Regions from separate parts of the Streptomyces sp. NPDC006602 genome, predicted to be linked through region 4. Evidence: riboswitches for the same ligand, from Rfam matches in the RefSeq annotation. Region 4 holds a riboswitch; each other region holds the start of a gene.
The links. Region 4 has a riboswitch for cyclic di-AMP ahead of ACFYO2_RS35295 (peptidoglycan DD-metalloendopeptidase family protein). Riboswitches for the same ligand answer to the same signal wherever they lie in the genome.
Positions count from the first base shown of each region.

Region 1: it holds a riboswitch for cyclic di-AMP, as region 4 does, so the genes downstream of both, ACFYO2_RS07975 (C40 family peptidase) here and ACFYO2_RS35295 (peptidoglycan DD-metalloendopeptidase family protein) in region 4, are expected to answer to the same signal.
Region 2: it holds a riboswitch for cyclic di-AMP, as region 4 does, so the genes downstream of both, ACFYO2_RS11960 (NlpC/P60 family protein) here and ACFYO2_RS35295 (peptidoglycan DD-metalloendopeptidase family protein) in region 4, are expected to answer to the same signal.
Region 3: it holds a riboswitch for cyclic di-AMP, as region 4 does, so the genes downstream of both, ACFYO2_RS30755 (transglycosylase SLT domain-containing protein) here and ACFYO2_RS35295 (peptidoglycan DD-metalloendopeptidase family protein) in region 4, are expected to answer to the same signal.

Region 1 is NZ_JBIAHG010000002.1:722,714-729,919, reverse strand. Features, by position in the region: gene ACFYO2_RS08010 (adenosylmethionine--8-amino-7-oxononanoate transaminase) at 1-860, opposite strand, end outside; gene bioB (biotin synthase BioB) at 853-2,052, opposite strand; gene ACFYO2_RS08000 (8-amino-7-oxononanoate synthase) at 2,219-3,346, shown strand; gene ACFYO2_RS07995 (DUF397 domain-containing protein) at 3,420-3,650, opposite strand; gene ACFYO2_RS07990 (helix-turn-helix domain-containing protein) at 3,660-4,520, opposite strand; gene ACFYO2_RS07985 (ATP-binding protein) at 4,735-5,193, shown strand; gene ACFYO2_RS07980 (DUF6328 family protein) at 5,237-5,803, opposite strand; gene ACFYO2_RS07975 (C40 family peptidase) at 5,905-6,378, opposite strand; cyclic di-AMP (ydaO/yuaA leader) riboswitch at 6,382-6,583, opposite strand; gene ACFYO2_RS07970 (hypothetical protein) at 6,927-7,206, opposite strand, start outside.
Region 2 is NZ_JBIAHG010000003.1:698,819-706,024, forward strand. Features, by position in the region: gene pcrA (DNA helicase PcrA) at 1-1,049, opposite strand, end outside; gene ACFYO2_RS11955 (hypothetical protein) at 1,138-1,263, opposite strand; cyclic di-AMP (ydaO/yuaA leader) riboswitch at 1,973-2,143, shown strand; gene ACFYO2_RS11960 (NlpC/P60 family protein) at 2,151-3,326, shown strand; gene ACFYO2_RS11965 (hypothetical protein) at 3,401-3,754, opposite strand; gene ACFYO2_RS11970 (NlpC/P60 family protein) at 4,240-5,304, shown strand; gene ACFYO2_RS11975 (phosphotransferase) at 5,713-6,546, shown strand; gene ACFYO2_RS11980 (LuxR C-terminal-related transcriptional regulator) at 6,729-7,206, opposite strand, start outside.
Region 3 is NZ_JBIAHG010000015.1:46,788-53,993, reverse strand. Features, by position in the region: gene ACFYO2_RS30770 (carbohydrate ABC transporter permease) at 1-655, shown strand, start outside; gene ACFYO2_RS30765 (LacI family DNA-binding transcriptional regulator) at 691-1,719, shown strand; gene ACFYO2_RS30760 (HAD family hydrolase) at 1,823-2,695, shown strand; gene ACFYO2_RS30755 (transglycosylase SLT domain-containing protein) at 2,659-3,420, opposite strand; cyclic di-AMP (ydaO/yuaA leader) riboswitch at 3,426-3,587, opposite strand; gene ACFYO2_RS30750 (CocE/NonD family hydrolase) at 3,869-5,887, opposite strand; gene ACFYO2_RS30745 (polyprenyl synthetase family protein) at 6,134-7,144, shown strand.
Region 4 is NZ_JBIAHG010000021.1:25,825-33,030, forward strand. Features, by position in the region: gene ACFYO2_RS35275 (Glu/Leu/Phe/Val dehydrogenase dimerization domain-containing protein) at 1-777, shown strand, start outside; gene ACFYO2_RS35280 (TetR/AcrR family transcriptional regulator) at 939-1,550, shown strand; gene ACFYO2_RS35285 (SGNH/GDSL hydrolase family protein) at 1,717-2,502, opposite strand; gene ACFYO2_RS35290 (DUF6250 domain-containing protein) at 2,648-3,364, opposite strand; gene ACFYO2_RS35295 (peptidoglycan DD-metalloendopeptidase family protein) at 3,578-4,564, opposite strand; cyclic di-AMP (ydaO/yuaA leader) riboswitch at 4,569-4,726, opposite strand; gene ACFYO2_RS35300 (alpha-galactosidase) at 5,034-7,103, opposite strand.

The DNA of each region.
Region 1 (7,206 bases), on a different contig from region 4:
GTCATATAGCCGCCGGTCAGCGCCTTGCCCACGCACATCACGTCCGGGGTCACCGCCGCGTGCTCCGCCGCGAACAGCGCGCCCGTACGTCCGAACCCCGTCGCGATCTCGTCGAACACCAGCAGCACGCCATGCGCGTCGCACGCCTCGCGCAGCACCCGCAGATAGGCGGGGGAGTGGAACCGCATCCCGCCCGCGCCCTGCACCACCGGCTCGACGATCACCGCGGCCAGCTCGTCGGCGTGCCGCTCGATCAGCGCGCGCAGCCGGTCGGCGTACGCCTCCTCGTACTCCACCGGCGGCGGGTCCGCGAACACCTGGCGCTGGAGCACCCCGGCCCACAGCTCGTGCATCCCGCCCTCGGGGTCGCACACCGACATCGGCTGCCAGGTGTCCCCGTGGTACCCGCCGCGCCAGGTCAACAGGCGTTGCTTCGAAGGGCGGCCGAGCGAGCGCCAGTACTGCAGACACATCTTGACCGCGACCTCGACCGACACCGACCCGGAGTCGGCGAGGAAGACATGCTCCAGGCCGTCCGGCGACATGTCGACAAGGAGCTTCGCGAGGCGTACGGCGGGCTCGTGGGTGAGCCCGCCGAACATCACGTGGCTCATCCGCCCGAGCTGCTCGCGCGCGGCCTCGTTCAGCACCGGGTGGTTGTAGCCGTGGATCGCCGACCACCAGGACGACATGCCGTCGACCAGCTCGCCCGAGCCGTCGGCCATCTTCAGCCGTACCCCGTTCGCCGACTCCACGACGAGCGGCTCCTGCCGGCCCGGCATGGGACCGTACGGATGCCAGACGTGCCGCCGGTCCAGCTCCAGCAGCTCGGCGACAGTCAGGCCGGTCAGGTCAGGCATTGGGCGCGAGGTCCGTTCCGGCGCCTCGACGGCGTACGGCGACCAGGTCCGTACGAGCCTCCCCCGCGGGCACGGCGGCCGGAGCGGACCCGCACGCGCCGCGGTCCTCGTGCGATCCGCATCCGCCGGCGTCCTCGTGCGACCCGCACCCGCCGCCCTCGTGCGACCCGCACCCGCCCCCGGCCGTCACCCGGTGCTCCGGCAGCGTCACCTGGTCGGTGCCCTCCACCTCGAACCCGGCGTCCGCGATCATGTCGAGGTCGACCTTGCCCGCCTGGCCCTCGCTGGTCAGGTAGTCGCCCAGGAAGATCGAGTTGGCCAGGTGCAGCGCCAGTGGCTGCATGCTGCGCAGATGGACCTCGCGGCCGCCCGCGATGCGCACCTCGACGTCCGGGCAGACGAACCGGACCATCGCCAGGATCCTCAGGCACCGCTGCGGGGTGAGGTTCCACTCCTTGGCCAGCGGGGTGCCCCCGAACGGGATCAGGAAGTTGACCGGCACCGAGTCCGCGTCCAGCTCGCGCAGCGAGAAGACGACGTCGATCAGGTCCTCGTCGCGCTCGCCCATGCCGGCGATCAGCCCGGAGCAGGCGGACAGTCCGGCCGCGTGCGCCTTTTGTACGGTGTCCACCCGATCGGCGTACGTGTGCGTGGTCGTGATGTCCCCGTACGTCTCCTCGGACGTGTTGAGGTTGTGGTTGTAGGCGTCGGCGCCCGCCGCGCGGAGCCGCTCGGCCTGGCCGTCGGAGAGCAGACCGAGGCAGGCGCACACCTCGACGCCCTCGTTCTGGTCCTTGATCGCCTTGATCGTGTCGGAGACCCGGTCCACGTCCCGGTCGGTCGGACCGCGCCCGCTGGCCACCAGGCACACCCGTTTGGCGCCTCCCGCCAACCCGGCCGCCGCGGCCTTCGAGGCGTCATCGGGCTTGAGCCAGGTGTACTTGAGGATACCGGCGGTGGAGCCGAGCCGCTGCGAGCAGTAGGAGCAGTCCTCCGGGCACAGGCCCGACTTGAGGTTGACCAGGTAGTTGAGTTTCACCCGTCGGCCGAACCAGTGCCGGCGTACCTTGCCGGCCGCGGCCACCACATCGAGCAGGTCGTCGTCGGAAGTGGCGAGGACGGCCAGCGCCTCCTCGCGGGTCGGCAGCTCGCGCCGAAGCCCCTTGTCCACCAGCGTGTTCAGCAGGTCCATGAGAGCCGATCCTGTCCTACGCAGGCGCTTTCGGCCAAGGAGAGTTCACACAACAGAGACGCTTCGACGTGTGGGTATCGCCACATCATGGGTGCCCGGCAGTCCCGCTAGTGTCTGTGGACTGCCTACAAATCGCAGGCACTGCCTACACATCCCTGGAGGGCCGATGGCGTTCGCCTGGATCGACGAGCAGGCCGAGCTGCGCCGCCGCGCCGGACTCGTACGGACGCTGCGCCCCCGCCCCTCCGACTCCCCGCTCCTGGACCTGGCGAGCAACGACTACCTGGGGCTGGCCCGGCACCGGGTGGTCACCGAGGGCGCGGCGCGGGCCGCTCGGACCTGGGGCGGCGGCTCGACCGGTTCCCGGCTCGTCACCGGCACCACGGAGCTCCACCAGGAGCTGGAACGCGAGCTGGCCGACTTCTGCGGCTTCGAGGCGGCGCTCGTCTTCTCCTCGGGCTACGCCGCCAACCTCGCGGCGGTGACCGCGCTGGCACCGCACGGCTCGCTGATCGTCTCCGACGCGGGCAACCACGCCTCGCTCATCGACGGCTGCCGGCTGGCCCGCGGCACCACGCAGGTCGTCGCGCACGCCGACCCGGGCGCCGTGCGCAAGGCGCTCCAGACGCACGAGGGCCCCGCCGTCGTCGTGTCCGACACGGTCTTCTCGGTCGACGGCGACGCGGCACCGCTGGCCGGGCTCGCCGAGGCGTGCCGGGAGCGCGGCGCGGGGCTGGTGGTCGACGACGCCCACGGTCTCGGCGTCCTCGGCGACGGCGGCCGCGGCGCCCCGCACGCGGCGGGACTCGCGGGCGCCGCCGACGTCGTCGTGACGGTCACGCTGTCCAAGTCGCTCGGCAGCCAGGGCGGTGCCGTGCTCGGCCCCGCCCGGGTGATCGACCACCTGGTCAACGCGGCCCGGACGTTCATCTTCGACACCGGCCTCGCCCCCGCGGCGGCGGGCGCGGCCCTGGCCGCCCTGGGCCTGCTGCGCCGCGAGCCGGAGCGGGCGGCGCGAGCGCGCGCGGTCGCCGCCGACCTGTACGCACGCCTGAGCGCCGCGGGTCTGGAGGCGGTACGTCCGGACGCCGCGGTCGTCTCCGTGCGCGCACCGTCCCCGGAGGGGGCCGTGCGCTGGGCGGCCGACTGCCGTGCGCAGGGGCTGGCCGTGGGCTGCTTCCGTCCTCCTTCCGTGCCCGACGGCGTCTCCCGGCTGAGGCTGACCGCCCGCGCGGACCTCTCCGACGGGCAGATCGAACGTGCTGTACGGGTGATCGGCGAGACGCGACCGTGAGTCGCGGGACGGCGCGCATCCTCAGGCTCTCTCGCGGGTGCCACGGCCGTGCGTCGCGCGACGGCGGAACCGGTCAGATGTGGTGCACCGCGGCCGTGAAGCCCGCCCAGCTCTCGGGGGAGAAGAGCAGCGCGGGTCCGGCCGGGTTCTTCGAGTCGCGCACGGCGAGCAGTCCGGCCGGGCGTCCGGCCACGAGCCGGGCGGTCTCGACGCAGTTGTTCGCTCCCGTGCTGTAACTGCTGCGCAGCCACCGCGGGCCGGGCAGATCGGTACTGGAAGGTACGTGCCGAGGCAGGGCAGACATGGTGCCTCCTTACGCGCCGTCACCTATAGCGGCGATGTAGTCCAACGAGTCCTCGGGCGAAAGGGCGTGGAACCGAAGGGCGTTGAAGGCCTCGGTGTAAGCCTGGAGGTCTTCTTTCCGTTCGAGGTAGAGGCTACTCGTCAAGTGGTCGAGAACAACCACATCCAGATCAGATGTGCGCGAAAATGAGAAGATAACGAAAGGCCCGGTGACACCGATGTGCGCGCCGGCCGCGAACGGCAGTACCTGCAGGCGCACTTGGGGCAGCCGCACCGCCTCGACCAGTCGTGCCAGCTGCCGCGCCATGATGTCGGGGCCGCCGACCTCCCGCCGCAGCACGGCCTCGTCCAGAACGGCGCTCAACTCCAGCGGCGGATGCGAACGCAGCACGTCCTGCCGGGCCAGGCGCACTTCGACCAGGGCGTCGAGACGCTCGTCGTCCAGCCCGTCCACCGCGGCCTTCGTCACCGCCCGGGCGTACTCCGCCGTCTGCAGCAGGCCGGGCACCACCGAGGTCTCCAGCGTGCGCATCGCGCTGGCCTGCGACTCCAGGCTGATGAAATCCCGGTAGGTCGGCGGCAGCACACCTCGGTACGCCTGCCACCAGTGGTGGCGGCCGCCACCCTCGCCGGAGCCCGCCAACATCAGGAGCAGCTCGCGCAGTTGGGAGTCGTGCACCCCGTAGGCGTCGAGCAGTAACCGCACATCGGCCGGTTTCACCCCGCTCGCGCCGGTCTCGATCCGGCTCACTTTCGACTGGTGCCAGCCCACCAGCAGGGCCGCCTCACCACTCGTGAGCCCCGCACCGGTGCGCAGCGCACGCAGTTCGGCGCCCAGCTTCCGGCGGCGCACCGCGGGACCGTGCTGCATGGGGCTACTCCTTACTCCAACCAAGGCACCCAAATACGGTCTGCCGTCGCAGAGTTCACCGCTTCGAGCGACAGATATATGCACATCTTGGTGGATCGCCACCCGTGACCGCCCCGGTAATGGCACTCTGGCCGCGAAGCACCAGTCCGGGACCGTACTCGAACCTCCGCCTTCGCGTCGGACTGCGGTACCGCGGGGAAGGGACGACGTCGTCATGGCAGACCACCTGGAATCATCCGTCACTCTGCCGAGCGTTCCCGCCTCGGTCTCCGCCGCCCGCTCCTACGTGCTCACAGCTCTGGCGGAATGGGGTCTGCCGGCGGACACGGACGTAGCCGAGACCATCCGCCTCATCGTCTCCGAACTCGCCACCAACGCCGTACAGCACACCCTCGGGCAGTCACCCACCTTCACGGTGGACATCGCGCTCGACCGTGACGAGCACCTGCGCATCGGTGTCACCGACAGCCACCCGCGCTTCCCGAAACGACTGCCCGCCGCCGTCCAGCAGGACAACGGCCGCGGCATGGTGATCATCCGCTGGCTGACCGCGGAGTGCGGCGGCAAGCTCAGAGTCCGGCCCACCCGCGAGGGGGGCAAGACCGTCTTCATCGAGCTGCCGTGGACGGTGCCGGCCCAGCCGGTGCCGGCGGCGGGCCAGCAGGAGCCGTAGCGCTCACGGCGCCGGCCGCGTGCTCCCCAGGGGCGTCAGGAGGTCACCGGCGGCGCGCCGAGAGGTCTCGGTGGGGTACTCCTCCTCGGACCGCCGTGGGCTGCGGCCTGACGGCCGTCCGGTGCGCGTCGGCCCGTACGGCCCGCCGTACCAGCCGGGGAAGCAGCCACCACAGGCCCAGGCACACCAGCAGGGTCGCCCCGCCCGCGGCCAGCCCTCCGGCCCGGCCGGTCGTCACGTCCACCACGAGCAGCACCGACCCGGTGAACGCGAACACCAGCACCCCCATGCCGAGGGTGGCGAGCCGCGAGGAGACCTGGACTATGCGGGGCTTGGCGCCCTTCTGGAAGAGCGAGCGATGCAGGGCGGCGGGCGCGGTGAACAGCGCCGCCGCGAGGACCGCCAGCAGCAGCGTGACGACGTACGTCGTGCGCTGGACCGTGTCGAGCGACGGGAAGCGCGGCGTGAAGGCGAGGGTCAGCAGGAACGCGAAGAGGATCTGCACCCCGGTCTGGGTGACGCGCAGTTCCTGGAGCAGTTCGCCGAAATTGCGGTCGGCGCGCTCCAGCGGGGTCTCGTTGCGTGCGGTGCAGGGACGGTGGTCGGCCATGGATGAACGAGTAACCATCTCAGCCCGTGTCACGCGTCCCGCGGGGCCCCAACAGGGGACGGCGGCGGGTCAGGTCGCCGCCGCCCCCGAGGGTGGGTGGGTCACTTGACCCGGCCGTACCAGACGCTCTTGGTCCAGAGCTTCTGCAGTCGCACCACGTCCCCGGTCTTCGGGGCGTGCCAGATCTTCCCCTTCCCGGCGTAGATGCCGACGTGGTAGACGCTCGACCCCGAGTGGAAGAACACCAGGTCTCCCGCCTTGCGGCTCTTCGAGGAGATGTGGTGCGTCTTGTTGTACTGCTGGGCCGCCGTACGAGGCAGCTTCTTGCCCGCCTTCTTGAACGAGTACAGCGTGAGCCCTGAGCAGTCGAACCGGCGTGGTCCGGTGGCGCCGTACCTGTACGGGGAGCCCTTCTTGGACGCGGCGATCTGAAGTGCCTTCGTCGCCGGCGTGGCGGCCGCGGCGTCGGAGGCGACACCCGGGACCACGACGGAGCCGCCCACCGCGGCGAGGGTGAGGGCCGAGGCCGTACCGGCCCGGACCATGAGCGACGGGACACGATTGAGCGCAGTCATGCGCAACCCTTCGTCAGCCGCCTGTGAAGGATGACCTGTCGGATTCGGGCTGGCGAAGTTGCCCGGCCGCTGCTGCGGCTTCACCCCAAGGGCAGCTCGGCGCGGTCATGGCGTGACCGTTCCGGCGACCCGTCGTGCTTGGGTCCTCCACTCCTGCCGATCCACTTCTGTCGACCTGTCATCCGGGCAGCGGCAGGACTCGGCGTCCGCCCGGATCGCCCCGCCGTTGTGACGGGGTCTTGTCGTCAGACAGGGATCTTGGCTCAGGGATGTCCGAAAATCCCAACGGAACCGATGGTTTGTGTTGTTACTCACCACTCACCCGTTCGGGTGGACACCCCCGTGTTCGAGAGGGCGTCCAGGGGCCCGAGGGCCCCCCGACCAGCACCGGAACGACTCATTCCGCCCTGGGCCTACGCGCGTTGCGCAACTTGAGCGGGCCTGAAAATGGACGCGCGACTACGCCAAGAGGTGGTACACCGTTTGGTCCGTTTCGGCGCCGGTCCGGACGCTCCATCAGGAGGCGGACCGGACCGGCTGTGGGTGCGTCAACTGTCGGTGGGCGGCGGCAGCGTGACGCGGGCCGTGCGGCGCTCCCCGTCCAGCACGCGCAGCGCACGCGCCAGCGTGTCGGCGTGCACCTCGGTCTCGCCCCGACGGTGCATCAGCGCCAGTGCGTCCCGCAGCTCGGCCGCCTTGGTGACCAGCGCCTGCGCGGCCCGCAGTCCGCGGTACGTGTCGCCGTGGCGGGCCGGGTTGATCCGGCCGAGCAGGTCCACCACGTCGAGGTAACGGTCGATCAGTTCGCCCTCGGCGCGCGTCAGGGCC
Region 2 (7,206 bases), on a different contig from region 4:
GTCGCGCCGCGGAAGGCGTAGATCGACTGGTCGGCGTCGCCCACGACGCACAGTTCGGCGGGCTGCAGGTCGTACTCGCTGGGTGGTACGTCCACCGGGTGCTCGGCGGTGCCGACGAGTTCCCTGACCAGGGCGTACTGGGCGTGGTTGGTGTCCTGGTACTCGTCCACGAGGACGTGCCGGAAGCGGCGGCGGTAGTGCTCGGCCACGTCCGGGAACGCGCGCAGGAGGTTGACGGTCGTCATGATCAGGTCGTCGAAGTCGAGGGCGTTTGCCTCGCGCAGTCGCGACTGGTACATGGCGTAGGCCTGCGCGAGGGTCTTCTCGAAGCCGTCGGTGGCCTGGGCGGCGAAGTCCTCCTCGTCGATCAGCTCGTTCTTCAGGTTCGAGATCTTGGCGCTGAAGGACTTCGGCGGGAAGCGCTTGGGGTCGAGGTCCAGGTCGCGGCAGACCAGGGCCATCAGGCGCTTGCTGTCGGCCGCGTCGTAGATCGAGAACGAGGAGGTGAAGCCGAGCTTCTTCGACTCCCGGCGCAGAATTCGCACGCACGCGCTGTGGAACGTCATCACCCACATGGCGTTCGCTCGCGGGCCGACGAGCTGCTCGACGCGCTCCTTCATCTCGCCCGCGGCCTTGTTGGTGAAGGTGATCGCGAGGATCTGGCCCGGATGCACGTTCCGCTCGCCCAGCAGGTACGCGATCCGGTGGGTGAGCACGCGGGTCTTGCCGGAGCCGGCGCCGGCCACGATGAGCAGCGGGGTGCCGTGGTGCACGACCGCGGCACGCTGGTTCTCGTTCAGCCCGTCCAGGAGCGCGGCCGGGTCCACCACCGGACGGGGGGCGCCGTCGCGGTAGTACCCTCCCCCACTCTCGGCTCCGCTCGAGCGGGGGGACCCCCATCGGTCCGGCGGCGCGTCGAACTTCCCGCCGAACAGATCGTCCGGAACCGGCTCCGGTACGTGATCGTCGTCGGGCGGCGGTGGTTCTTCCTCGTGGGCCCGAGGGGCCTGGAGGTTCGCCAGGAAGCTGTCATCAAAGAGGCTGCTCATCGCTCTCCGAGTCTAGGACGCCCCACTGACACCCCGCCGCCGCCCCAAGAACTTCGCCTGTTCCGATGGTTCAGAAGGCTCAGAAGGCTCAGAAGGCGAGGATCTTCCAGAGCTGGCCGCCCGGCGTCTTCCTGCCCTCCAGGACCGTGCCGTCACGGTCGGCGATCGACCAGGCCGAGACGTAGACCTTGCCGTCGTACGGGTCGACGGCCACGCCCGCCGGGACGGCACCTTCACGCTCGTACGTTTGCCGTGCGAGACCTTCGTCACCTGGCCGGCGAAGAGCTGGCTGACGTACAGGTCGCCCTTGTCGTTGAGGGCCAGGCCACCGATGGAGCCGAAGCCGGACTTCCAGCCGAGGATCTTGCCGGTCCAGGGGGCGACCGTCCACACGCGCGTGAGGTGAGGCCGACGCACGTCTCGCCCTCGGATCCCTCCCCGATGCACTTCTTGCCGCCCTGGCCGACCTCGGCGACGTACAGCTGGCCGTCGTCGTAGGAGAGCTGTCGCGGGTTGTCGAGGCCGGTCGCGATCACCCGGACGACGGGTTTGCCCGAGGTCTGCCCCCCGTCGGCACTGGCGGGTGCGATGCCCGCGGTGGCGGCGAGTGCTGCTCCTGTCGCGATTCCCGTGGCGACGAGTGTCCTGCGCTTCCTCATGGCCGTGCCTCTCTCACCCAGTCACGGCACCGGACCGCGCCGGGGTGGAAGCTAGCGCCCCGAAGCGGGCGGACGTCGCCACTCCAGCGAAAATACGCCCAAGTCGTGGCAGATCACTCCGGATCGACCACAAGAAGCCACGCCCTGACCCAAGGTCACGAAAATGTATCGGGCATATCGAACATCAACCTTCACAGGGGCCACACCTGTTGGCTACCGTGCCGGGCAGGCCGTACGACACCCACCGGCGAACGTCGCCGGGCCGCACGGCCTCCGCCGAGTCCGACGCGCCGCCGTGCGCCCGGAGCCGGGGACCCACCGACCTTGGGGTGAATCGGCTCGCACTCCCTTCGAGGGAAGGGCCGTAGGGCAAACCTTCCTAACCACCCGCCCGAACCCGACAGCTAACTCGGTAGGCGGAACGTGGAAGGAGTCGCCTCCCTTGGCGTCGCACCGCAAGTCGCGTCCTTCGGGTACGCGCGTAGCAGGCATCCGGACCCCTGCCCTGGCCACGGCCGCCCTCACCTCCGTGGCCCTCCTGTCCCAGACGGCCAATGCCGCCCCGTCGACCGACGACAAACCGAGCCTTGAAGAAGTCGAGAAGAAAGTCGACGACCTGTACCGGCAGGCCGAGTCGGCCACCGACAAGTACAACGCGGCCCAGGAAAACACCGTCAAGCAGCGCAAGCGCGTCGACACCCTCCTGGACGACGTCGCCCAGCGCACCCAGAGGCTCAACGAGGCGCGGGAGGAACTTGGTTCCTTCGCCGCCGCCCAGTACCGGACCGGCGCGTCCGCCCCCGACACGGCGACCTTCCTGCTCGCGGACTCCCCGCAGGACTACTTCGACCAGTCCCAGCTGATGGGCCGGCTGACCAATCGTCAGAAGGGCGCGGTCGACGACTACGTCACCGAGCAGTCCGCGACGATGGCGAAGCGCCAGGAGGCCACCCAGAGCCTTCAGAAGCTCACCGAGTCGCAGAGCGACCTGAAGACCTCCAAGGCCACCGTCCAGAAGAAGCTGGCCGACGCCCGCGCGCTGCTGTCGCAGCTGACCGCCGAGGAAAAGGCCCGGCTCGCGGCGATCGAGCAGAAGAAACAGCAGGAGGCCGCGGCCAAGGCGGCCGAGCTGGCGCGGCAGCAGGCGGCGGAGCAGAAGGCCCAGGAGGAGGCGGCGGCTCAGCAGGAGGCGAGCAGCGGCACCTCAGGCTCTTCCTCCTCCACCGCCACCGACTCGTCCACCACGGACTCCTCGTACGCCACCAAGGCCGAGAAGGCCCTCGCCTTCGCCCGCGCCCAGATCGGCAAGCCGTACGTCTGGGGCGCCACCGGCCCCGAGTCCTACGACTGCTCCGGCCTCACCCAGGCCGCCTGGAAGGCCGCCGGCGTCGACATCCCGCGCGTCACCTACGACCAGGTCAACGCCGGCACCACGGTCTCCCTCTCCGCCGCCCAGCCCGGCGACCTGGTCTTCTTCTACGACGACATCAGCCACGTCGGCCTCTACATCGGCAACGGCATGATGATCCACGCCCCGAAGCCGGGCGCGTACGTCCGCGAGGAGTCCATCTACTACGACGGCGAGTCGTCGATCTACAGCGTCGTGCGGCCGGCCTGACACGACGCTCGGAGGCGGTGCCGGCGGCCTACGTCGCCGGCACGTCCGAGATCAGTCCGCGATCAGGTCCGCGATCACGTCCACAGCACCGCGATGAAGATGTTCGCCGTGGTCAGCGCGCCGACCAGCCCGAACAGCCGCTTGTCCACCGCCTCCTCGTCCCGCTGGACGTAGACGAGACCAAGGATCACGATCAGCAGGGCCAGCTTCACGCCGATCTTGATGTTGTTGACGGACTGGTCGTCGGCCTGGTTGAGGCCGACCAGGATCACGCCGGTGACCAGCATCGTCAGCGCGCCGTGCAGCATCGCCGGGACGAAGCGGGCGGTGCCCTGGCCCATCGCCTTCATCTGGTTGAGGAAGCCGCCGAGCAGCGAGGCGATGCCGACGATGTGCAGGCCGACGAAGAGATGGATGAGTACGTCCATGAGGCCGGAGCCTAATCACGGCCTCATGCGCCACCCGACACCGCCCCTTCCCAAGGGCACCTCTCGCCCGCCTCCCGGGCTGACCGAATCTTGCACATATGCGCCCCATAGCACCCAACCGCCCTCGCGGGTACGGATTCGGCACATCGGTCATCGCTCTGCGTGAAGTAGACGGGGCCGATCGCGGATCACGGTCACATACGGTCACCCGTCGGTCAGCTGGGAGAACTTCCGCACATCGCGTTACCCCACCGTCACGGTCGGGTTTAGCGTCCTCCATCAGGTGACCGGCTCCCCACCGCCGCCCGGGCCAGGGGCGGCAGTCGGCCACCACCGCCGAGAAGGTCCGGCGGCGGTCCGCTTTCCCCTGTGCTGGTCGCCGCCGGACGCGTGACCGCCCCAGGGCGCCCTTACGTCCGCTCCGCTTGGCGTTCGTACGGACAAGGCGGTCACAAGGCGGTCGTACGAAAGGACGTGCAGTCCACGTGGCAGCGCACCGCAAGCCCCGGCAACGCTCGGTCAGCGGCACCAAGGCCCGTACGGCGGCGACCATAGCCCTCGCCGGCGCGGCGACCGCGACCGGCTTCGACGGGACCGGACACGCCGAGCCCCAGCTCACGCCGGCGCAGGTCAAGGCGAAGGTGGACAAGCTGTACCAGGAGGCGGAGGTCGCCACCGAGAAGTACAACGGCGCGAAGGAGAAGGCGGAGGCGGCCGAGACCCGGCTGGCGACCCTGCAGGACCAGGCGGCGCGCCAGACGGAGAACCTCAACTCGGCCCGGGACGCGCTGGGGACGATGGCCGCCGCGCAGTACCGCGACGGCGGCCTCGACCCCGCCCTGCAGCTGGCACTCTCCGCCGACCCCGACCAGTACCTGGACGGCGCCGAGTTCGCCGAACGGGCCGGCAGCCGCCAGGCCTCGTCCGTGGCACGCGTCCGCGAACAACTGCGGGAGATCGAGCAGCTGCGCGGCGCCGCCCACATCGAGCTCGCCTCCCTGCAGTCCCGCCAGGCGGAGCTGAAACGCCACAAGATGGCGATCAACAGCAAGCTGGACGCGGCCCGCCAACTGCTGTCCCAGCTGCCCACGGAGGAGCGCGCACAACTGGGCGAGGACGGAGCCGATCGCGCCTCCCGCTCGTCGACGACCGCCCGGGACGGCCTCGCGGCCCCCGGATCAGCCACCGCCCAGGCGCCCAACTCCCGCGCCGCGGCCGCCGTCTCGTACGCCTACGCCAAGCTCGGCAGCCCCTACGTGTGGGGCGCGACCGGCCCGGACGCCTTCGACTGCTCGGGCCTCGTCCAGGCCGCCTACCGCTCCGCCGGCATCTCCCTCCCCCGCACGACCTACGCCCAGATCGACACGGGCCGACGCGTCTCCCGTTCCGAACTCCTCCCGGGTGACCTGGTGTTCTTCTACTCCGCGATCAGCCACGTCGGCATCTACGTCGGCAACGGGCAGATGATCCACGCCCCGAACCCGTCGGCACCGGTCCGGCTGGCTCCAATCAGCGAGATGCCGTTCGCGGGGGCGACGCGGGTCGTGTGAGCGGACCAGGACACCGCACGCGAACCCCGCTCTCTCAGCCTATGGACCGGACTCGCGCGACGATCCGCACGCCAGTGAGGCAGAGGTGTGGAAGACCCAGCGGGTACCTGTGTCGCCCTGTTCCGGCTGGAAGGCTCGTACCGCTGCGCGGTGATCGCCTCGGCAGAAACGGCCGCAGCCGCTCCCGCTCGGCATCCGTCAGATCCCCTCGCCCCATGTCCACACCAACGCCCCGGACACCGAGTAGCCACATGATCGACCAAATAAATCCCAGGGCCTGTCCAGGTCCTGCTTTGCCATGCTTGTCGCCGGTTCGGGGTTCGGGCGCCGAGTGATGTTGGCGAAGAGTTCGGGGCATCGCTGTTGACCTCAGACGTGTATGTGTACGCAACAATGAGGGAGGACGGTATGGAGCCATTGGAACTCCGCCGCGCAGTTGAGGCAGGACGGGCGACAGCTTCGGAGCTGGGCCTTCAGGTCAACGATGTGGTCGTCATCCACAACTCGGACCGCGTCGCGCTGCGCCTGGTCCCTTGCGGTGTTCTGGCTCGGGTCGCACCTTCAGGGCATCTGGCTGATTCCGCGTTCGAAGTAGAGGTTGCTCAGCATCTCGCCGACGTCGACGCTCCGGTGGCTGAGCTCGACCCTCGGGTCGGATCCCGGGTCTATGTGCGTGATGCCTTCGCCATCTCGCTCTGGACCTACTACGAACCTGCGGGATCGGAGATGGCGCCGGCCGACTACGCAGACGTGCTCCTGCGGCACCATGCCGCCCTGCGCCAGATCGATCTGGACGCACCGCATTTCACCGATCGAGTCGCCGTGGCACTGAGAGAGGTGAACGACCGGGAACAGTCCCCCGAGCTGTCCGATTCTGACCGGGAGCTCCTCAGCGACACACTCAGTGGTGTGAGCGCCGCGATCAGCATCGACAGAGCCGACGACCAGCTGTTGCACGGCGAGCCGCATCCGGGCAACCTCCTGAACACGAGAAGAGGGCCGCTTTTCGTAGACCTCGCCACGTGCTGCCGTGGACCGATCGAGTTCGACCTCGCCCATGCGCCCGAAGAAGTGGCAAGGCACTATGCGGGGGCTGACCACGACCTGATTCACCGGTGCCGCGCCCTGAACTGGGCGATGTTCTCCGCCTGGCGCTGGCGCCGAGACGACCAGATGCCTGACCGGGACCACTGGAGAGTGCAGGGGCTCAACCAGGTTCGCGCTGCACTCGATCGTTGCTGACTGGGCTGAACTCGAGACAGAGGGGCTGCCGGACCGGTCCCGATCCGCTGCGCCGTGTGCGGCGTCCCGACGCGGTGCAGCGGTCGAACTCCGCCGGCTTGAGAGGACATCTCATCCCCTCGCCCCATGCCCCGCAGCAACAAGCCGGACACGGACCAGGCACATGATCAGCCGGACAAGTCCTAGACGAGCCGCCGCGCCGTGGCCCACCGAGTCAGCTCATGACGGTTCGACAGCTGAAGCTTCCGCAGCACCGCCGAGACATGGGACTCGACCGTCTTCACGGAGATGAAGAGCTGCTTGGCGATCTCCTTGTACGCGTACCCCCGCGCGATCAGCCGGAGTACCTCGCGCTCCCGCTGGGTGAGGCGGTCGAGGTCCTCGTCGACGGGAGGCGCATCCGTGGAGGCGAAGGCGTCGAGGACGAAACCGGCGAGCCTCGGGGAGAAGACCGCGTCGCCTTCCTGGACCCGGAAGATGGAGTTGATCAGGTCGGCGCCTGTGATCGTCTTGGTGACGTAGCCTCGCGCTCCGCCGCGGATCACGCCGATCACGTCCTCCGCCGCGTCCGACACGGACAGGGCGAGGAAGCGGACGGGCTGCTGGGCGTCGGACATCAACGGGGCGCAGCGGCGCAGGACTTCGACGCCGCCGCCGCCC
Region 3 (7,206 bases), on a different contig from region 4:
CCGGGACGGCATCTACTGGACGTGGATGGGCAACTCCGCCCTCTACGCGGGCTTCGGCGCCCTGTTGTCCGCCGCGGTCTCCGCCGGCGGCGGCTACGCGCTGGGCCGGTTCGTCTTCCGGGGGCGGGAGTTCATCTTCAAGCTGATCCTGGCCGGCGTCCTGGTGCCGAGCATCGTGCTGACCGTCCCGCAGTACCTGCTGCTGTCGAAGTTGGGCATGGCCGACTCGTACTGGTCGATGCTGCTGCCGTCCATCCTCTCCCCGTACGGCGTCTACCTGGTCCGCATCTACGCGGCCGCCGCGGTGCCCGCCGAACTCCTCGAGGCCGCCCGCATGGACGGCGCGAGCGAGTGGCGGATCTTCTCGCGGATCGCCGTACCGATGATGATGCCGGGTCTGATCACGGTGTTCCTCTTCCAGTTCGTCGCCATCTGGAACAACTTCCTGCTGCCGTACGTGATGCTGGCCGACGACACCAAGTTCCCGCTCACCCTCGGGCTCTACACGCTGCTCGCGCAGGGCGCCTCGCAGCCCGCCCTCTACACCCTGGTCATCACCGGATGTCTGCTGGCGATCATTCCGCTGATCGCGCTCTTCCTGGTGATCCAGCGGTTCTGGTCCCTGGACCTGCTGAGCGGCTCGGTCAAGGCCTGAGGCATCCGCCGTCTCCACCGTCACGAACGAGGAACATGACCACCAGCGCCAACGGACGCCGCCGACCGCCCACCATCCACGACGTGGCGCGGGAGGCCGGCGTGTCACGGGGCACCGTCTCCCGCTTCCTGAACGGCGGCCACTACGTGTCCCCGGCCGCCCGCCGGGCCGTCGAGGCCGCCATCAGGAAGACCGGGTACGTGGTCAACCGGCATGCACGCAGCCTCAGTACGGGACGTTCGGACTCGGTGGCCTTCCTGCTGACCGAGCCGCAGGAGAAGTTCTTCGAGGACCCCAACTTCAACGTACTGCTGCGGGGCTGCACCGAGCGCCTCGCGCAGCACGACATCCCGCTGCTGCTCATGCTGGCGGCGAGCGACGACGACCGGCGCCGGCTGACCCGGTACATCACCTCGGGCCACGTCGACGGCGTGCTGCTGGTCTCCAGCCACAGCGGGGACCCGGTCGCCGCCGAACTGCGCGACGCCGGCATCCCGTTGGTGGCCTGCGGCAAGCCGATGGGCCTCGGCTCCAAGGTGAGCTACGTGGCGGCCGACGACCGCGACGGTGCCCAGGAGATGGTCCGCCACCTCCTCGTCGGCGGCCGCCGACGCATCGGCATGATCACCGGGCCGCTCGACACCCCGGGCGGCACCGACCGCCTGGCGGGCTACCGCGATGTGCTGGCCGAGGCGGGCCTGCCCTACGACCCGGCCCTGGTGGTGGAGGGCGACTACCGCCGCACCGGCGGCGAGCAGGCCGCCCGGCGGCTGCTGGCGCAGGCCCCCGACATGGACGCGGTGTTCGTCGCCTCCGACCTCATGGCCCAGGGTGTCGTCAACTCCCTGCACCAGGCCGGGCGTTCGGTTCCCGATGACATCGCTGTCGGCGGCTTCGACGACTCGGCCGCGGCCACCGCCATCACGCCGGCCCTCACCACCATGCGCCAGCCCTACGACCGCATCAGCGCCGAGATGGTCCGCATGCTGCTCGCGCAGATCGCGGGGGAGGACACGGCGGGAGTGATTCTCCCGACGGAACTGGTCGTACGGGACTCCGCCTGAGCGTGCCGGCCGCCGTAACCGGAGCAGGCGTCAACGCATGTGAAGGCTGCAGCCGTCCGGTTCCCGTCGAGTCGATGCGGCGTTCCATCCGTATTCTCTGATCATGGCCGCTCCCACCGCATATTCACTCATCGCCACGGACCTGGACGGAACGCTGCTGCGAGCCGACGACACGCTGTCCGACCGGTCGCTCGCCGCGCTCGCGCGGGTGGCGGCGGCCGGGGCGCGGCATCTGGTGGTGACCGGCCGCCCGGCGCCCAGAGTGCGGCCGCTCCTCGACGACCTGGGCAGCACCGGCCTCGCGGTGTGCGGGCAGGGGGCGCAGGTGTACGACGCCGGCGCGGACCGGCTGCTGTGGTCGGTCACCCTGGACCGGGAGCTGGCCGAGACCGCCCTCGGCAAGATCGAGGCCGAGATCGGGCTGGTGTACGCGGCCGTCGACCAGGACGGCGTCGACGGGCTCACGCTCATCGAGCCGGGCTATCTGATGCCGCACCCGACCCTGCCCGCCGTACGGGTCGGGCGGCGCGACGACCTGTGGTGCGAGCCCATCAGCAAGGTGCTGCTGCGTCATCCCGACCTGTCCGACGACGAGTTGGCGGCGACGGCCCGTTCCGTGGTGGGTTCCCTCGCCACGGTCACCATGTCGGGACCCGGGACCGTCGAACTCCAGCCATGCGGCATCACCAAGGCGACGGGGCTCGCGCTCGCCGCCGACCATCTGGGACTCGGGCCCGAACACACCATCGCCTTCGGGGACATGCCCAACGACATCCCCATGTTCGACTGGGCCGACCACGGCGTCGCCATGGCCAACGCCCACCCCGAACTCAAGTCCGTGGCCGACGAGATCACCCTGTCCAACGAGGACGACGGCATCGCCGTCGTCCTCGAGAGACTGTTCCCCGTTGTTCCTCGGTACGCGCCTCAGTACACGACTCAGTACGCGCCGAAGACGTTGTCGATCGAACCGTAGCGCGCGGCGGCGTAGTTGCAGGCGGCGGTGATGTTCGCGACGGGGTTGTAGGGGTCCCACGAGGTGCCGTCCACGTGGTACGCCTGGAAGGTCGGGTCGATGGTCTGGAGCAGGCCCTTGGACGGGGTGCCCGCCGCCGCGTTGGAGTCCCAGTTGTTGATGGCCAGCGGGTTGCCGGACGACTCGCGCATGACGTTGCGGTAGATGCCGTCGTACGAGCCGGGGATGCCCTTCTGCGCCATGATGTCCAGCGATTCGCGGATCCAGCCGTCGAGGTTGTTCGCGTACGTCTTGGCGGAGGCCTGGGTGGCCTTGGCGACGGACTGGGCGGCCTTCTTGGTGGACGTCGAGGCCTTGTCGGCCGTCTTGCGGGACGTGCTCGCCTTCTTCGCCGTCCTGACCGTCAGCTCGAGACCCGGGTGGATCAGCCTCGGGTTGTCGCCGACGGCCTTGCGGTTGTCCTTGTAGAGCTGTCGCCAGCCGCCGGGGGTGTCGTACTTGTCCGCGATGCCGTAGAGCGTGTCGCCCTTGACCGCGGTGTACGTGATGGACTTGACCTGCGCGGCGGCCTGCGCGGCGGCGGGGGCCTTGGCCGGCTGTGCGGCGCTCGCGGTGGTCGCGCCCAGGACCGGGAGGGCGAGGGCGGCGACGCCTGTTCCGGCTGTGACGACGCCTCGGGTGAGCGGGCTGGTTCGGGTACGACGGTGCTTGCCTCGTGCGGCCATGGCGCTGTTCCTCTCCGGCGCCTACGAGGTGAGCTGTCGGGTTCGGGCGGGAGCTGCCCGGCCGTGCCGTGGGGACGGCGCGACTTAACCCCCAGCCGCACCGGCGTGATCTCCGGTGCGGCGACTTACCTGGGTCCCCCGCTCCTGCCGTGCGGTGTTGGTCGATGGGTGTCCTGTTGGGCGGCGGCAGGATTAGGCGTCCGCCCGACAGGCCCGGAACGTATGCGAGAGCACATGTCCGTAACAAGTGGCGGATTCACACATCACCCTGTTGACCTTGACCTGAGGCATATGGGGCGCTTGATCCTTTGCGGTTGCCAAGACTCAACTGGCGCACCGGGCAAGGCGAGGAGTGAGCCTGTGGCGGCGAGGCCGGAGGGCGGCGCGAGTGACCCAACTCACGTGTGTTCGCAAGGGTGTCAAATCGGGCAATGAGCCCAACTCATAGTCAACCGGCCGTCCGTGGGATCCGCTTCTCCCACGTCCGGTGAAAAACGACCTCGTCGCCGTCCGTGCAGATCACCTCGTTGGACGTGAGGAAGTCCGTCCCGTCACAGCCGAGCTCCGACCGGGTACGGACCGTCGCCCGCCAGGGGAGCTCCGGTCGGTGCAGCACGATCGTCCAGTCCGAGCGGGCCCGGGCCGACAAGGGGTCGGACTCGTTGATCGTGTACGTCTCCAGAGTGTCCTCGGTGAACTCCAGACCGTCGGGGTACACCCGGGTGCCGCCGTATCGCGGATCCACCTCCAGCCGCCACTCGCCCTTGGCCACATCGCGGACGACCAGCCGCTCGGGGCGGGGTTCGTCGAGCGTGACGGGGCTCCATCCGTCAGCGGCCACGCCGCGGGTCATGGCGAGGGGCTCGGACTGCTCGGGCTCCTCGAAGATGATGCCGGAGTCGGATTCCCTTGTCCTGACCGGGAGTTCGAGGAAGCAGCCCGCCGGGTCCAGGGTGAAGCCCGCCGCCGAGTCGGGCTGCGGCCAGATCCACGGCCAGTACGCGGAGGAGACGGCGAGCCGGACCCGGTGGCCGGCCGGGAAGGCGTGGCCGATGCCGTTCAGCTCGAACTCGACGTCCTGCGTGGTACCCGGCTCCCACGGCACGACCCGGTCCGGACCCTGCCGCGCCGACAGGTTCAGCACACCCCGGGTGACCAGGGTCGAGGAGCCGTCGGGGGCGACGTCACACACCCGGGCGATCACCTGGCCGCGCGGCACCTCGGAGGTCAGCCTGAGTCGTACCTTCGGCCGCCCCAACACCCAGGTCTCCTCGTCGGCTTCGAACTCGAACGACACCGACCGCGCGTCCTCCTCCCGCTGGTCGGGCGGCAGGTCGGTGTCGTTCCCGAGAGGGAGGAAGCGGCCGGCGTCGACGCCCGTGTGCTGCGGGGAGCGGACGAGGAGAGGGGCGCCCTGAAGGACGTGCGAGACCGGGGAGACGTTGGGGGAGGGCCAGGCCGGCTCGCCGACCCAGCGGCCGGGCAGGGCGTCGTAGACCGTGGCCGGGGGATGGGAGTCGCTGACGTAGGCACGGAGCAGGGGCTCGCGCATCGCGCCGGAGTCGACCCCCTTCAGCCAGTGGTCCCACCAGCGCAGGGTCTCCTGGAGGAAGCCGATCGCCGGGCCGGGCGGCCGGCCGTGATCGGGGTACTGGTGGGACCAGGGGCCGATCAGGCCACGGACCCGGTCGGCCGGGAGGTGCTCGACGAGGCGCAGGACCGTGTCACGGTACGGGTCGTGCCAGCCGCCGACCGCGAGGACGCCGGCGTCGATCGCGTCGTAGTCCTCGCGGACGCTGCCGTGGCTCCAGTAGCGGTCCCGGGTCTGGTGGTCCAGCCAGGTGTGGATGAGGGGATCGATCTCCTCCAGACGCTTGAGCCACATGTCCCGCCAGGTCTCGCCGACGTACCGCGGGTCCGGCGGGCGGGAGGCGAAGGCCAGCATGGTGGCCGCCCAGGCGTGCATGTCCACCGCCAGGACGGAACCTCCCATGTAGTGCGCGTCGTTGTCATAGGGGTCGTCGGTCGAGCAGACCGTGACGACCGCTTTCAGCGGCTCGGGTGCGAGGGCCGCGATCCGGAGGGAGTTGAAGCCGCCCCAGGAGATGCCGAACATGCCGATCTTCCCGTCGCACCAGGGTTGCGATGCGAGCCATCGGACGACCTCGACACCGTCGGCCGGCTCGGTCGCCGGGTACTCGTCGCCCGGCATGCCCTCGCTGTTGCCGTGTCCGCGCACGTCCACTCGTACGGAGGCGTAACCGTGGCCCGCGTACCAGGGATGGCGTTGCCAGTCGCGGGGTGCGGTCCAGTCGGTCAGGCGGTAAGGAAGGTATTCGAGGATCGCGGGTACCGGTTCCTCCGTCAGGGGGCGCCACACGCGCGCGTAGAGGAGGGTTCCGTCCGGGAGCGGGATACGGAGGTCCTCGTGGGTCGTCTCGTAGGGGAAGGTCGTACGGATGTGCATGAGCGTGACCCCGTGAGTTCAGTGGATCGCGGGTCGGAGATTTCCACTACTTCCATGTAAGTCGATAGATATCCGTTCTTTTCAAGTGATCAAAAACATACCCGGCGTGATCCGATACCGCCCGACCTGGACGGGCGGGCGCTATCGGTGATCGAAACGTGACCGGATACGCTGACTTGAGTGATGGCAGCGACCTATCGACAAACCGTGTAAGCGCCAGTAGACACAGCAGACAGGAGATCCCTCGTGACCGTCGTCGGGCCGTTCGGGCTGAGCGTGCGGGACCAGGCTCTGGAAGCCGATGTCCAGGCCGGATTGGCGGCTGTCGAGGAGGGACTGCTCGAAGCCACCAAGAGTGAGGTGCCCTTCATCACGGAGGCCGCCCAGCATCTGGTGCGGGCGGGTGGAAAGCGGTTCCGGCCGCTGCTCGTGATGCTCGCTGCCCAGTTCGGGGACCCCTATGCGCCGGGCATCGTGCCGTCGGCCGTGGTCGTGGAGCTGACCCACCTGGCGACGCTGTACCACGACGACGTGATGGACGAGGCCGAGGTGCGGCGCGGGGTCGCCAGCGCGAATGCCCGCTGGGGCAACTCCGTCGCGGTCCTCACCGGTGACTTCCTGTTCGCGCGCGCCTCGCACATCCTGGCCGACCTCGGGCCCGAGGCGGTCCGGGTCCAGGCGGAGGCGTTCGAACGGCTCGTGACCGGTCAGATCCTGGAGACCGCCGGCCCGACGGACGGCCGTGACCCGGTCGAGCACTACCTCGACGTCCTCGGCGGCAAGACGGGATCGCTGGTGGCGGTGGCGTGCCGCTTCGGGGCGATGATGTCCGGCGCCGACGAGACGGTCGTCGACGTGCTCACCCAGTACGGCGAGCGGCTCGGCGTCGCCTTCCAGCTCGCTGACGACGTCCTGGACATCGCCTCCGACTCCCACGAGTCCGGGAAGACCCCGGGGACGGATCTGCGTGAGGGCATCCCGACCCTGCCGGTCCTGCGGCTGCGCGAGCGGGCGGAGCGGCTGGGGCTGGCCGAGGACATCGCGCTGTGCGAGCTCCTGGACTCCGACCTGACCGACGACGCGCGGCACGCCGAGGCGCTGGCGGGTCTGCGGGCGCATCCCGCGCTGGAGCAGGCGCGACGGGACACCGTGCGGTACGCGAAGGACGCGCGGGCGGCGTTGGCTCCGCTGCGGGAGTGCGACGCGAAGGCCGCGCTGATGGAGCTGTGCGACGCCGTGGTGCATCGGGCGGGCTGATTCTCGCCCCCGCCGCCCCTTCCCTCCCCCACTCTCGGCTCCGCTCGAGCGGGGGGACCCCC
Region 4 (7,206 bases):
TATCCGCTGCTCGACGACGAGGCCGCGGCCCGCCGGCGGCTCGCGGACGCCTTCGCGGTCGAGGTGGACGGCATCGGGCTCGACGAGTTGGTCGGCGGCTGCGGGGTGGCGGAGTCGGCGCTCACGGCCCTGGACCTCGCCGGCGTGGCCCACGCGGGTACGCGGGTCGCCGTACAGGGCCTGGGCACCATGGGCGGGGCCAGCGCGCGCTTCCTCGCGCGCGCGGGGCTCACCGTCGTGGCCGTCGCCGACATCAAGGGCACGATCGCCAACCCGGCGGGCCTCGACGTCGAGACGCTGCTCACCGCGCGGGACGCCTACGGCACGGTGGACCGCTCCGTCCTGCGCCCCGACGACCGTGAACTGCCCGGCGACGCCTGGCTGTCCGCCGACGCGGAGGTGCTGGTGCCCGCGGCGGTGTCGTACGCGATCGACACCACCAACCAGGAGCGGATCACGGCCCGCTGGATCGTCGAGGCGGCCAATATGCCGGTGCTCCCCGAGGCGGAGGATCTGCTGTCCGCGCGCGGGGTGACCGTTCTGCCGGACGTGGTCGTCAACTCCGGGACGAACGCCTGGTGGTGGTGGACGCTCTTCGGTGACATCGAAGCCGACGCGGACGCCGCGTTCGCTCACACGCGCCGCTCGATGCGCGCCCTGGTCGAGCAGATGCTGGCCCGCGCGGAAAGGGACGGCACGACCCCGCGGGCCGCCGCGCACGCCATCGTCGCGCACCGCCTGCCGGTCATCGCCGAGCGGTTCGGTTGGTACCGGTAGGGGCCACCCGGTCCTCGGCAGGGACGACAGGGAGGTGCCCGATCCTAGCCGCGAACGGTCGTTTCAGGCCTGTCTACCTGCGCCTACCAGGTCGCGGGCCGGTTCGGCCGGTAAACGACCTCTCTCCGGCAGCGCACGGGACCACGGATTAGGGTGACCGCGTGGCGAGAGTGCGGTTGAGCGTGGCCCAGCGGCGCGAGGAGCTGTTGCGGGCCGCCATCGAGCAGATCGAGGCGCGGGGCGTGGCGGCGGTCAGGATCGCCGACGTGGCCTCGGCCCTCGGCGTGAGCAACGCGCTGGTGCTCTATCACTTCTCCACGAAGGAGAAACTGGTCGCCGCCGCCTTCACCTACGCGGCCGAGGACGACCTGGCCCACCTGTCGAAACTGCTCGCCCGCCGCACCACGGCACTGCGCCGGCTGCGGGCCGCCGTGCGCTGGTACACCCCGACGGGCCAGGCCAAGGGCTGGCGGCTGTGGATCGAGGGCTGGGCGGCCGCGCTGCGCGAGCCCGCGCTCCAGGAGGTCACCCGGTACCTCGACCGCCAGTGGAAGGCGGCCCTCGCCGAGGTGATCGCCGAGGGGGTGGCCGCCGGCGAGTTCCACTGCCCGGACCCGGGCGGAACCGCCGTGCGCCTCACGGCCCTGTTGGACGGGCTCGCCGTTCAGCTCACCTCGTACTCGGGCGCCGTGCCGCGGTCCCGGGCGCAGGAGTGGGTGGACGAGGCACTCGCCCGGGAACTCGGGCTGGCACGGGAGACGTTGACCACGTAGGGGCGCCGAGCCCCCTGCTCCGTCCCGCACGAGCCGCCCGCCCCCACTGCCGACCCGCAAGCCGAGTGCCCGGCCGCACCGCCCACAGGCCGACACGCCCCGGGTACTGAAAACCACGAACCCGCCGACCCACAAACCCGCGATTGCGAAAACTGCCTCAAGCCCCTCAAGCCACGGAAGCGATCCGCGACTTGATGTCGTCCGGTGACAGCGTGCCCTTGGCGGTCACATGGTCGCCCGAGGACTCCCCGCGCAGCCGGCGCCCGATCCACGGCACCAGGTACTCGCGCGCCCAGTGCACGTCGTCCCGTCGGACCTCGAGCGTGCCGCGCGGCGGGAGCGGCGGCCAGGGCTGGTCGGGGTCGGCCGGGATCTCCAGCCCGAGGACCTGTCCCGCGCGCAGTGCCACGCGTGTGTGCCCGTCCGCCGACAGGTGGAGCCGGTCGCCGTCCCAGGCCCGCCGGTCCTGGATGGTCTTCAGGGACCACAGGTCGAGCACCGGACAGCCGTGCCGGTCGGCAATGGCCCGCACATGTCCGTTGTAGGTGGCGATCTTGCCGCGCAGGTGCTTGAGCACGGGCACGCCACGGGTGTCGAAGCCGGTTGTCACCATCACGGTGCCGACGACGGCGGTGAGTTGCACGACCGCCCGCTCGAAACGCTCGGCGACCTCGTCGGGATCGGTGCCGGGCCGCAGGATGTCGTTGCCGCCGGCGCAGAAGGAGACCATGTCCGGGGCCAGTTCGAGAGCCTTCGGAACCTGGTCCTCCACGATTTGGTCGAGAAGTTTCCCGCGCACGGCGAGGTTGGTGTAGCGGAAGTCGCCCTCGGGCCGCCGGTCCGCGAGAAGTACCGCGAACCGGTCGGCCCAGCCGACGAACGACCCGTCGGGGCCGGGGTCGCCGACGCCCTCGGTGAAGCTGTCCCCCACCGCCACGTACGACCCGATCACTGATCTGGTGTCACTCTTCGAATCGTCTGCCACGTCGGCCCATGATTCCCCTTCGGATGTGAGCTACGCGACCGTAAGAAGGGGTTGACGGACGGTGAGATAAGCCACTCTTCAAGGGTTGGTCAAACCAGGAATAGCCCTCACGTCAGCGCTGTTGAGGCGGCAACTGCCACACCCGGAACCCACTGATACGGAAGTGGCTCCAAGTGGTCCGGAAGGCGAAGTGGCCGCTCGTGTACGGCTCCGGGTCGCTGTAGTCGAACACGAGCCGCCCGTTGTTCCACCACTGGACCATCGACCCGTCGGAGACGATCCGGACCCGGTTCGGCTCGTTCGCCACGAGCAGCGGCTCGGTGTAGTCGTGGACCAACGGCCGGACTCCCGCCTCTCCGACGTAGCGGCGCAGCCGGGTCGTGGTGTTCGTGTTGGCGCCGTAGCCGGCGTAGTACGTCTTGAGGTAGTCGTACTCCGCCAGCGCCCCGCCCCGCCGGGTGGCGAAGAGGTCGTCGGGGGAACGGACGTCGACGGCGTTCCAGAAGTTGTTGAGGTCGGACACCCGGTCGTTGACCCCGCCCGCGGACACCGGCGTGGCGGTGTACTCCAGGACGTACGGCCCTTCGAGCAGCTTCTTGAACCAGACCGTTGCGCCGGCGGGCACGTCGACCTCCAGGATCCCGCGGGTCGCGGTGACGGTTCCGCCCTTCTCGAGTTCCACCGCCCACCGGCCGAGTCCATGGCGGAAGTCGTCGTGGGCGATCAGTCGGCGGTGCCGGGGCGTGGCGCTCGCGGTGGTAGCGGGGGCGAGGGCGGCCAGGGCGGCACTTGCGGCCAGGGCTCCGAATGCTCTACGCGTGGTCGTCACGGGAGACGGCTCCTTCCGAGGGCGCAGAAAGCGCTTGCAACACTACGGAGTTCACCTTCTCCCCACCCTCCCCTCGCTGTCGACGCCCCGGGCGCCCCCGCCACAAAGCCGCAATGGAGTGATCAGGAACAAGCAAGATCAACACACCGAAGGCCGGACCCGGGGATCGGGGTCCGGCCTTCGGCAGCGTGTTCGGACAGACGGTCGGGGATGTCAGCCGACGGCGACGCCCTTCGAGCGGAGGTAGGCGACCGGGTCCACGTCCGAGCCGTAGTCCGGCGTGGTGCGGATCTCGAAGTGCAGGTGCGGGCCGGTCACGTTGCCGGTCGCGCCGGAGAGGCCGAGCTGCTGACCGGCCGTCACGGACTGGCCGCTCGAGACGGAGAGCGAGGACAGGTGGGCGTACTGCGCGTAGTAGCCGTCGGCGAGCCTGATGACGACCTGGTTGCCGTACGCGCCGCCCCAGCCCGCGGAGACGACCGTGCCCGCGCCCACGGCCTTGAGGGAGGTGCCGGTCGGGACGACGAAGTCGACGCCGGTGTGGTAGCCGCTGGACCACATGCTGCCCGCCACGTGGTAGCCGGTGCCGACGGAGGCACCGCTCACCGGAAGGGTGAAGCCGCTGGAGGTGCCGGCGTTGTCGGCGCTCTGGGTGGCCGCCTCGGTCTTCGACGAGGAGGAAGCCCCGGAGGGGGACGACTTCGACGAAGCGGACGAATCCGATGAACCAGACGAAGACGACGACTTGGACGAGGAGGAAGAGCCCGAGGAGGACGACGACTTGGGGGTGCTCGTCGTGGCCTTCCTGCCGATCGAGAGCTTCAGACCGGGGTGGATCAGCGACGGGTTGCCACCGACGGCCTCGCGGTTGTCGGAGTAGAGCTTCTGCCAGCCACCGCTGACATTCTGCTCGTCCGCGATCTTCGCGAGGTAGTCACCGGCCTGCACGGAGTAGATCTTCCTACCCGATGCCTGCGCGGACGCCTGCTTTTCGGCCGTCGTCTTTTCAGCCACCTTCTTCACCGTGGTCGGAACGGACGACTGAACGGCCTTTTCCGATACGGACTGCGGAGTGGCGGCGTGCGCGCCGGTGGCCCCGAGAAGCGGCAGGGCGAGTGCGGCGCCGCCGGTTCCGGCGACGGCGATGGAGCGGGTGAAACGCTGGGACTTCGGGCGGCGATGCTTACCCTTCGCGGGCATGACGAATTCCTCTCCGGCGCCTGCGAGGTGAGCTGTCGGGTGCGGACTGGAGATGCCCGGCCGTACCGAAGCACGACTTAACCCCTAGCCGTTCCGGAGACCGGAACAGGCGGTTCTACCTGTGGGTCCCCCGCTCCTGCCATGTACGGGTGAGTGTGTGCGGGCTCCGGGCGGCGGCAGGATTGGGCGTCCGTCCGGATGGGTGGTGAACGTAAGCGACCAAGACGCAAAGGGACAAGTAAGTGGTTGCCCGTGAATGCGTTTCTGTTGGCCACCTGAGAGAATTCCCTGTCACCCTGTGTGCATTAGGGACTGACCCTCTTAACCAAACCCCCTTGAAAAGACCATTGATTACGTGAACATGACGGGCGACGCACGGTCACGAATATGACCCTCCTCACGTGGCCCCTCCTCAGGCCCCTTTATTGCATGCGGAGTTGGAACGAAGGTGCTAATTCGGACAGAAGCCTTAGATGCGACGCAGTCGGATAACCGTCGCATCGAAGTCACCGCGCAGTCCCGTCCGCAGTCCGTGATGCAGCAGTACGGCACCTCTGTGAACTTCGCCCGTTTCATGGCATTCGTACGATGCTGTCGGGTCGAGGCCGTGCAACCGCAGCGTCGGCACGGGCTCGCCGTAATGCTGCGCCTGGAGCCAGGCGAGGACGACGGCCTCGTCGCCGAGGACGTACTGCACCGCGCTCAGCCCGCCCTGCGGAGGCCGCAGCCGGTAGAGGTCGCCGCGCTGCACGAGGGGCCGGATCTCCTTGTAGAGATCCACCCAGTCACGGGCCTCGGCGAGCTCCTCCTCGGTCCACTCGGCGAGGTCTCCGCCGACGCCGAGCACCCCGGCCATGGCGCTCACGAAACGGAAACGCAGCGAGCTGACCCTGCCGTTGAGCTGGTTGTTGGGGCTGTCGGTGACCCAGGCGGCCATGACGCGCGCCGGGTGGATCTGACTGAAGCCGTGCTGGATGACGAGCCGGTCGAGCGGGTCGGTGTTGTCCGAGGTCCACACCTGGTCCGTACGGCTCATCACGCCGAGGTCGATCCGGCCGCCGCCGCCCGAGCAGGACTCGAAGGCGACGCCCGGGTGGGCGGCCCGCAGCCGGTCCAACAGGCGGTACAGCGCGTGCACATGATCGACCCACAGGCGCTGCGGGTAGGGCTCGCCGGGCCAGCCCGCGTCGGTGAAGCAGCGATTGAAGTCCCACTTCACGTAGTCGATCGGGGCGCTGGACAGGAGCGCGTGGAGCTGCTCCCAGAGGTACTCCTGGACGTCCTCGCGCGCGAGGTTCAGTACGAGTTGATTGCGCAGCTCTGTCCGCTTTCGCCCTGCCTGGTGCTGGACCCAGTCCGGATGGGCCCGGTAGAGCTCGCTGTCCGGATTGACCATCTCGGGCTCCACCCAGATGCCGAACCGCATGCCGAGCGCGTGCACGTAGTCGCCCAGCGGCTTGAGGCCGCCGGGGAAGCGGTCCGGATTGGGCTGCCAGTCGCCGAGCCCGGCGCGGTCGCTGGTGCGGGATCCGAACCAGCCGTCGTCCACGACGAACAGCTCGACGCCGATCGCCGCGGCCCGCCGGGCCAGCACGCCCTGCTGCTCCTCGGAGATGTCGAACTCCGTGGCCTCCCAGGAGTTGAACAGCACCGGCCGGTCCTGGTCCGCGTCCGGGATCACATACGCACGCTGGTAGGCGTGCCAGGCCCGGCTCGCCCCGCCGAAGCCGCCCTCGCTCCACAGACCGGCGAAGACAGGCGTCGTGAAGGACTCCCCCGCCGCCAGCCGCAGCAGGCCTGAGTCGTCGTACCCGGCCCCGCCGGTGACCTGCACGCGCGCGTCGGGGAGTTGGGCCACGGCGATCCGCCAGGACCCGGACCAGCCGAGGGCGCAGCCGTAGACCTCGCCGCGCTCCTCGGTCGCGTCGGTGTCGAGGGCGACCCAGGGCAGGTGCTGGTGCCCGGTGTGGCCGCGGCGGCTGCCGATCACCTTCTCACCGTAGGTGAGGGGGGAACGTACGAGCCGGGACTCGGCGGCCCAGCGGCCGTGCAGCTGGGACAGCCGCCAGCCGTCGCGGTGGGGCAGCGTCCAGACGGCGGAGTCGGCGCGCAGGAGTTCCACGGCGGGCCCGTCGTTGTCGAGGGTCACCCAGCGTTCGAGGACGTCGCCCCGCATCCGGTAGTGCAGCGTGATCGCCAGCCCGCCGTCACGGAACCGCAGCCGCAGTTCGTCGTCCGCCATCTCGTACGCCTCGAAGCTCCACTCGGTGCCGCGCCCCTCCTCCGTGCGCACCGACAGGGCGGGCCGAACGAAGCGGGGGCCGCCCTCGACGGGGTACTCCTCGCGGCCGTCGAGCGGGGACTCGAAGGGCCAGTAGTCGGGCAGGGGGCGGACGGCGAGGGCCTCGGCGTCGGCGAGTGCGATGCGCGGTCCCCAGTGGAGGTGCAGCAGCTCGTCGTCGGCGGTGAGGTGGAGGGCGTAACTGCTGGTCGGCCCGGACAGGAGCCATGTGCGGCCGTTCTCGGCGATATCCGGCATGCAGTCCCTCACAGTTTCGAACAGGTACGAACAGGTCCCCTCAAGCCCCAACATCATCAAGGCTGAGCCCCCTGGGTGCAACGCCTGTGGACAACTCGTTGCC